DNA from 3 places in the Novosphingobium sp. BL-S-21 genome. Region 2 is predicted to be linked to each of the others. Evidence: riboswitches for the same ligand, from Rfam matches in the RefSeq annotation. Region 2 holds a riboswitch; each other region holds the start of a gene.

Region 1 (2,256 bases), 650 kb from region 2:
TGGATGCGGCAGGGCGACGCGATGCCGCCCTGGCCAGGTTGCCCCAACGCTACCACGCCGCGCTGCAAGCCAGCCCCGCCCGCGCCGCTGCCGAGACCGCCTCGGCGATGAGGCTTACGGCCAGGACCGAACCGGCGCTTGCCGATATCGATCATGGCGAGTGGCAAGGCTTGTCCTTCGCGCAGATCGAGGCGAGCGATCCCGGACAGCTCGGCCGGTGGCTGGCCGAACCCGCGCAAGGCGCGCTTGCGGGTGAAACACTGGATCAGGTTCGCACGCGGATCGGGGCATGGATGGACCGCGCTGCCGGCTCCGATGCGCCGACCTGCGCCATCACGCACCCGATGACGATCCGCGCCGCCCTCTCCCATGCGCTGGATCTGCCGCTGCGCGCAGCGCTTGCCATCGATGTGGCGCCGCTCTCCTGCACCGTTCTTTCCTTCAACCGGAGTTGGCGATTGCAGTCTCTGGGTCTTGCGGTGCGGGGCGTCCCCGGCTAATCGCCTCCGGGTTCGGGATGCCTTCTGGCGACCGGACGAAGATCGCGCCGGTGCCCCGCAAGGGGCTTAATACCGGAACGCGGTAAGGACGGTTCGCCGTCCCGATCCGCGGCTGTCCCTGCAACTGTAAGCGGCGAGCGCGATGCACATTCGCGGCGGGGCAAGGCCCCCACCGCAGCCACTGGGCCGGACGCTAAGTCATGCGAGGCCTGGGAAGGCCGTGCATCGCGTGATGACCCGCGAGCCAGGAAACCTGCCGGCGTCGATGTCGCTCTTGCCCGGGTCCAGGGAATGGCCAAGGCACGGTAACTCTTCCGTCTGAGCGACGTGATGCATGCGGCCGGGGCCGCAGCGGCATATCGCGTCGGGCGCCCGTGCGCCGGTCCGTCGCGGCGTGCCGCCATCGTCGCGCCCGCGACGGGACGTCCCGCCGTTTCAGGTCGCTGGCGCACGGGAGACGAGATATGAGCAAAGTTCCCACCACCGTCATCACCGGCTTCCTCGGCGCGGGCAAGACCACGCTGATCCGCCATCTGCTCCAGAACGCCAAGGGCCGCCGCCTCGCGCTCATCATCAACGAGTTCGGCGACGTCGGCGTCGACAGCGAACTGGTGAAGGGCTGCAATGACGAGGCCTGCCCGGAAGACGACATCGTCGAACTGGCCAACGGCTGCATCTGCTGCACCGTCGCCGACGATTTCCTGCCGACCATGCAGAAGCTGCTCGACCGCGAGAACAAGCCCGATCACATCATCATCGAAACGAGCGGCCTCGCCCTGCCCAAGCCGCTGGTGAAGGCGTTCCAGTGGCCGGATATCCGCACCCGCGCCACCGTGGACGGCGTGGTCGCGCTGATCGACGCCGATGCCGTGGCCGCCGGCCGCTTCGCCACGGACGAGGCCGCGCTTGCCGCAGCCCGCGCCGCCGATCCGATGCTGGACCATGAAAGCCCGCTGGAAGAACTGTTCGAGGAACAGCTCGGCTGCGCGGACATGGTCGTGCTCAACAAGACCGACCTCGTCGACGCAGACGCCCTCGCCCACGTCGAGACGCTGGTCTTGGCCGAGACGCGTCCCGGCGTGAAGATCGTGCGCGCGGACCACGGCGCGGTCGATATCGCCGCGCTGCTGGGCATCACCGCCGCTGCCGAGGACGACCTCGATTCCCGCCCCTCGCACATCGACGGGCTGGACGAGGATCACGACCATGACGACTTCGACAGCTTCGTTGTCTCCGGCGGTGATGTTGCCGATCTCGACGCCTTGCTCGCCCGCCTCGAGGACCTGATCGCGGAGCATGACGTGCTGCGCGTGAAGGGCATGGTCGCGGTCGGCGGCAAGCCGAGCCGCCTTGTCGTGCAGGCCGTGGGGCCGCGCATCCAGCACTTCTACGACCGCGCCTGGCTGCCGCAGGAAGCGCGCCGCACCCAGCTTGTGGTGATCGGCCAGAACGGGCTGGACCGCGCGGCCATCGAGGCCGGGCTGGCAGACGTTCTCGGCGCCGTGGCAGCGTGAAGCTTAGGCTCCCCTCCCCACTTCGTCATTGCGAACCCGCAAAGCGGGTGAAGCAATCCAGAGCCACGCAGAGCCGCCCTGGATTGCTTCGCTTCGCTCGCAATGACGAGGAAGAGTTCTGTCGCGGTGTCGGGGGGAACGCCTGATGCACCTGCTGTCCGCCACGCCGGGGACGATCTCCAACGGCGAGGAGGCGATCGACCTCGACCAGTCTCCCGGCGACATGGTGATCCTCACCGTGG
Region 2 (2,256 bases):
GTGGGCGCATTGCCGATGGCCACCACGGCCCCGCCAAGGTGCGGCGGCCAGAGTTCGAGCGCCGCCGCCGAGCGGGTATTGGCCATCGCCTGCGCCATTTGCGGGACTTGCGGATCCTGGAGCGTGCAGATCACCGCATTGTCCGCGGGAAGCCGGGCGCGAGTGATCCCTTCGCCCACCATGCGCGCATCGCACAGGATCGGCGCACCCGCCTCCAGCGCCGCCATCGCCGCGCGGGCGAATCCGGGCGAGAAGCGGATGTGCCGCGCCAGCTCCACCAGCCCCGAGGCGTGGATCATGCGGACCGCGATGCGCTCCTCGTCAGCGGGAAAGGCGGCGAGGTCCGCCTCGGCGCGGATCGTCGCAAACGACTGGCGATAGATGGCCGCGCCATCCTTTTCGTAGATATGCGCCATTCATGAGGCTCCGAAATGAGCAAGGACATGGTCGGGAGAAAGGCCGCCCAGCGTCGGCGGGTCGCCCGCGCGGCCACGGAGGGCGAGGTCGAAGACGCCGTCGCGCCCGGTCAGGACCACGTCGCTCGGTCGTGCGCGCGCGCAGCCTTTCGCGCAGCCGGAAACGTGCAGGCGCCCGGACACATGCGGCGCCAACCGGCGCGCCAGTTCGCGCGTTTCGACCGTCGCCTGCGGGCATGTCGGCGCGCCCGGACAGGCATCGGCGCGCAGCAGCGGGTCGCCGGGATCGCGAATGAAGCCCTCCACCGGCTCTCGCACCTCGGATTCGGCCAGAAGCTGCCGCCAAGACGTAACGCGAAGCGCCGCAGCGCCGGTCGCTGCCATCAGCCGCACCATTGCCTCCCCCTCGATCCGCCCGAACGGCACCCCGTAGCCATGCGGCGCAGCGGCTCCGACGGCGGGACGGCCATCCCCCCGCGCCCATTGTGGAAGAGCGGCCGTGTGGCGCGAGGCCCGGCGGGCAGCGGCGCCGCCTGTCTCCACGAACCAGTGCGCGAGCGCGATCAGGCGGTCTGTGGCCTCTTCCGGCAGGATGGAAACCCCGCTCTCGCGCCCGTCGAGGCGGAGCAGCAGGCCGCCGGCTTCCGCGCGCTCGATGCGGAAATCCGCAGGGCTGTCCAGCAGCGTGGCGACGGGGCCGGCATCGACCGCGATGCCCATCTTTCCGGGCAATTCGGGCAACTCGCCCAGACGGCCCAGGAGTTCTTCCGCGATCCGCGCGGTATCGTCCCCGCGATCCCAGCCGGGTGCGACAAGGAGGTTGCGCCGCCCCTCCAGAGCAGCGTCGGAATCGACCAGGCCCCGGTCGACCAGGGCGCGCAGCAGATCCTGCCAGCCCTGCTCGCGGACACCGCGGATCTGGAGATTGGCGCGATTGGTGATGTCTATCGCACCGCTGCCGAAACGGCGCGCCAGATCAGCAAGCACCGCGATCTCGGCCGCGGTCAGGCGCGCCAGCCGGGGCTTCACGCGCACGATCAGCCCGTCTCCGGCCATCATCGGACGCCAGGCATCCGGGCACCATCCGCGCAAGGCGAAGCCTGTCATCGGGACGCGCGTTTCATCCTGCCCCACGGCATCATCCTCTCGCGCGCAGCGACGATGACCGGGGCTTGCCGACGGGCGTCGGTCCGCACGCAACGACGGGCGGGCGCGATGAACGCCCGTCCTGCGCGCCGATGCAGCCCCAGCCGCACGGCTTCGTCGCTCACGCGGAGTACCGAGCCTTGGCCTATCCCTGGGCCAGGGCAAGAGCGACCGATGCGCCGGCAGGTCTCCTGGCTTGCGGGTCAAAGCGCGATGCTCGGCCTTCCCGGTCCGTGGCGCCGGGCGCCCGCGATCCAGTGGCCGGCTCCCCGGGGGAAGCCACGGCATCTTGCTCACCGCTCACAGTTGCAGGGACAGCCGCGGATTCGAGGGACGAACCCTCTCACCGCGTTCCCTATTAAGCCTCGTTCGAGGCACCGGCGCGATCTTGCCCGCCGATCCTGACGGATCGGGCGGGCACCGGGGCGCTAACGCAGGAAATGCCGATCCGCAAGTCTCATGGAGCCACGTCCAAACAGGGACGCGCGCCGGGAACGTGGTTAGAGACCCCCGGTCAGCGGTAGCTCAGCTTCGGGAAGAAATCTCCGCGCCCCTCGGGCAGCAGGTCCAGCAAGCCCCAGACCGGGTCCAAAGCATCCAGCGAGCGATGGTGCTGGTCCGGCTCCTCCGGGGCGTAGAGCAGTTCGCCGCCCCAAAAATGCCGAACCTCGCCGCCGTCCTTACGGAAGACATT
Region 3 (2,256 bases), on a different replicon from region 2:
CCGCACTTTGCGCCCGGCGCGGCGGTGGCGGCGGGCCAGCGCGGCGGTGACGAGGGTCTTGCCCTGTCCCGACGAGGGCGCGGTGACCAGCAGGGCGGGGCAGGCCGTCATGCGGGCAGGCACGAATATCGTCCGGACGGAGCGGTATCCGAAAGGCGGAAGGGGCAGGGCGGCATGGCGGTTCGATCCTCCTGGGCGCAAGTACGGCTTGTCGTCTCGCGAAAGACCGGGTCCGCGGGGAGCAGCGCTCCGCATCGGGCATGGCCCCCGTCCGCCCGGTACATCCCGCCCGCGCGAAGGATCGACGGCTGGGGGCCGGTTTCCTGACTTCCTGGGCCCGATTTCTCGGAATCGGCGCGCCTTCCGCCGCCTTCTCGGCACCGCGCGGTGCCAATGGCGTGCTGGCGGGGCGCATCCCCGGTTACAGTTGCGGGAGCAGTGCCGGATTCCAGCGGGATTACCCCTCTGGCCCGGACTTCCCGATTAAGCCCTTGCGGGCCCCCCTGGCCCGGCGGGCCTATGGCACTTCGCCAGAGAGCGCAAGCGCGGGCAGGACACGCGCAAGCGCCGGGCTCTTGCACGCGGCACCCCACCGGGATAGGGGCGCTCCAGCGACAGGTTCCCCGCAAGGGGATCAAAAGGGAACGCGGGTGAATGCCCGGGCTGCCCCTGCAACTGTAAGCGGCGAGCCGTGCGGCCAATTCGCCATTGGGGGTGCAAGTCCCTGAGAAGGCGGCCGAAACGGCACTGACCCGTGAGCCAGGAGACCTGCCTGACGCCGTCGTTCTTCGACCGGACAGGGTGAGCCGGGCGAACGGGGCCATTCCTCGCGCAACGACAGCCATTGCCGTGCCGGCACGCGCCGCGCGGGAGGGGGCGTCGTCCGCTGCATGGGCGGCAGAGGCCCTGCCTTTCGCATGCGTGCCGACCCGGCCGGGTCGATGCTCGTGCGAAGGACATGCCGTGAACTGCCGAATTCCCGCCGCCAGCCCCCTGGCTCTCGCGCTAGCCCTTGCAGGGGCGCTGCACCCGCTCGCGGCCCTGGCCGAGGAGGCCGATGCAGTGCCTCTGGACGAACGCATCGTGGTCACCGTCCTGCGCACGCCCGTTGCGGCCGACCGGGTGGCCGATACCGTCACCGTGCTCGACGAGGCGCAGATCGTTGCGGCCCAGCCGATCGCGCTGACCGATGTGCTGCTGCGCACGCCCGGCATCAGCATGTCGCGCAACGGCGGTTATGGCACCACCACGTCGCTGCGCATTCGCGGTGCCGATGCCGGGCAGACGGTGATGGTGATCGACGGGATGCGCCTGTCGGACGCCTCATCGACGGCGGGAGGCTATGGCTTTGCCAATTTCCTGGTCGACGATGCCGATCGCGTCGAGATCCTGCGCGGTCCGCAATCGATCCTCTGGGGCAGCGATGCCATCGGCGGTGTCGTCAACGTCCGCACCCGCCGCGCGGCCGCGCCGCTGGAAGGCAGCTTCGCGGTGGAAGCAGGAACCCATGACACCGTCTCGGCCCGCGTGGGTCTTGGCGGCACCTCCGAGGCCGTCGACTGGCGCATTGCCGCCTCGCGCTTCGCCACGGACGGCATCTCCGCGCGCGCGAATGGCACGGAGGACGACGGCTACCGGCGCAGCGCGGCCAGCGGCACGATGACTTACCGCGTCGCGCCTGGCATCTCGCTGGATCTGCGCGGCTACTGGTCGGATTCGCGGAACGCGTTCGACGGTACCTCCGGCGACTCCCTGGCCTATGGGTGGACGCGCGAATGGTCGGGCTATGCCGGGGTGAACTTCGCGCTGCTGGACGGCCGGCTGGCGAACCGCGTGGCCGTGCTCCAGACCGAGACCGACCGCGAGAACTTCGACCCCGCACGGCAAGTCCGCCAACTGACGTTCGACGCCCATGGCCGCGTGCGCCGTTTCGAGTACCAGGGCACCTACACGTTCAGCGAGGCCATCCAGGCCGTGTTCGGCGCCGAGCGCGAGGAACAGCGGATGACCACCGCCTCGCCCGCGAACAGCACCGCGGCTTATGCCCTCGTGCCCAGCCGGGCGAATACCGAGAGCGTCTACGGCGAACTGCGCGTGACCCCGCTCACCGGGCTGACGCTCAATGGCGGCGCGCGCTACGATCACCAGTCGCGCTTCGGCGGCAACACGGTGTTCAGCGCGGGCGCGGTCTACACCCCCAATGGCGGCGCCACGATACTGCGTGCCAGTTATGACGAGGGTTTCAAGGCGCCCTCG

The links. Region 2 has a riboswitch for cobalamin ahead of ACZ1J6_RS06910 (cobalamin biosynthesis protein CobG). Riboswitches for the same ligand answer to the same signal wherever they lie in the genome.
Region 1: another riboswitch for cobalamin. It lies ahead of cobW (cobalamin biosynthesis protein CobW); the one in region 2 lies ahead of ACZ1J6_RS06910 (cobalamin biosynthesis protein CobG).
Region 3: another riboswitch for cobalamin. It lies ahead of ACZ1J6_RS21370 (TonB-dependent receptor plug domain-containing protein); the one in region 2 lies ahead of ACZ1J6_RS06910 (cobalamin biosynthesis protein CobG).

The regions. Positions count from the first base shown of each region.
Region 1 covers NZ_CM145495.1:1,091,238-1,093,493, reverse strand. Annotated here, with positions in the region: gene ACZ1J6_RS04280 (histidine phosphatase family protein) at 1-500, shown strand, start outside; cobalamin riboswitch at 533-775, shown strand; gene cobW (cobalamin biosynthesis protein CobW) at 965-2,014, shown strand; gene cobN (cobaltochelatase subunit CobN) at 2,160-2,256, shown strand, end outside.
Region 2 covers NZ_CM145495.1:1,743,899-1,746,154, forward strand. Annotated here, with positions in the region: gene ACZ1J6_RS06905 (precorrin-8X methylmutase) at 1-416, opposite strand, end outside; gene ACZ1J6_RS06910 (cobalamin biosynthesis protein CobG) at 417-1,550, opposite strand; cobalamin riboswitch at 1,727-1,954, opposite strand; gene ACZ1J6_RS06915 (DUF899 family protein) at 2,077-2,256, opposite strand, start outside.
Region 3 covers NZ_CM145496.1:2,690,870-2,693,125, forward strand. Annotated here, with positions in the region: gene ACZ1J6_RS21365 (cobyrinate a,c-diamide synthase) at 1-123, opposite strand, end outside; cobalamin riboswitch at 297-520, opposite strand; cobalamin riboswitch at 600-790, shown strand; gene ACZ1J6_RS21370 (TonB-dependent receptor plug domain-containing protein) at 964-2,256, shown strand, end outside.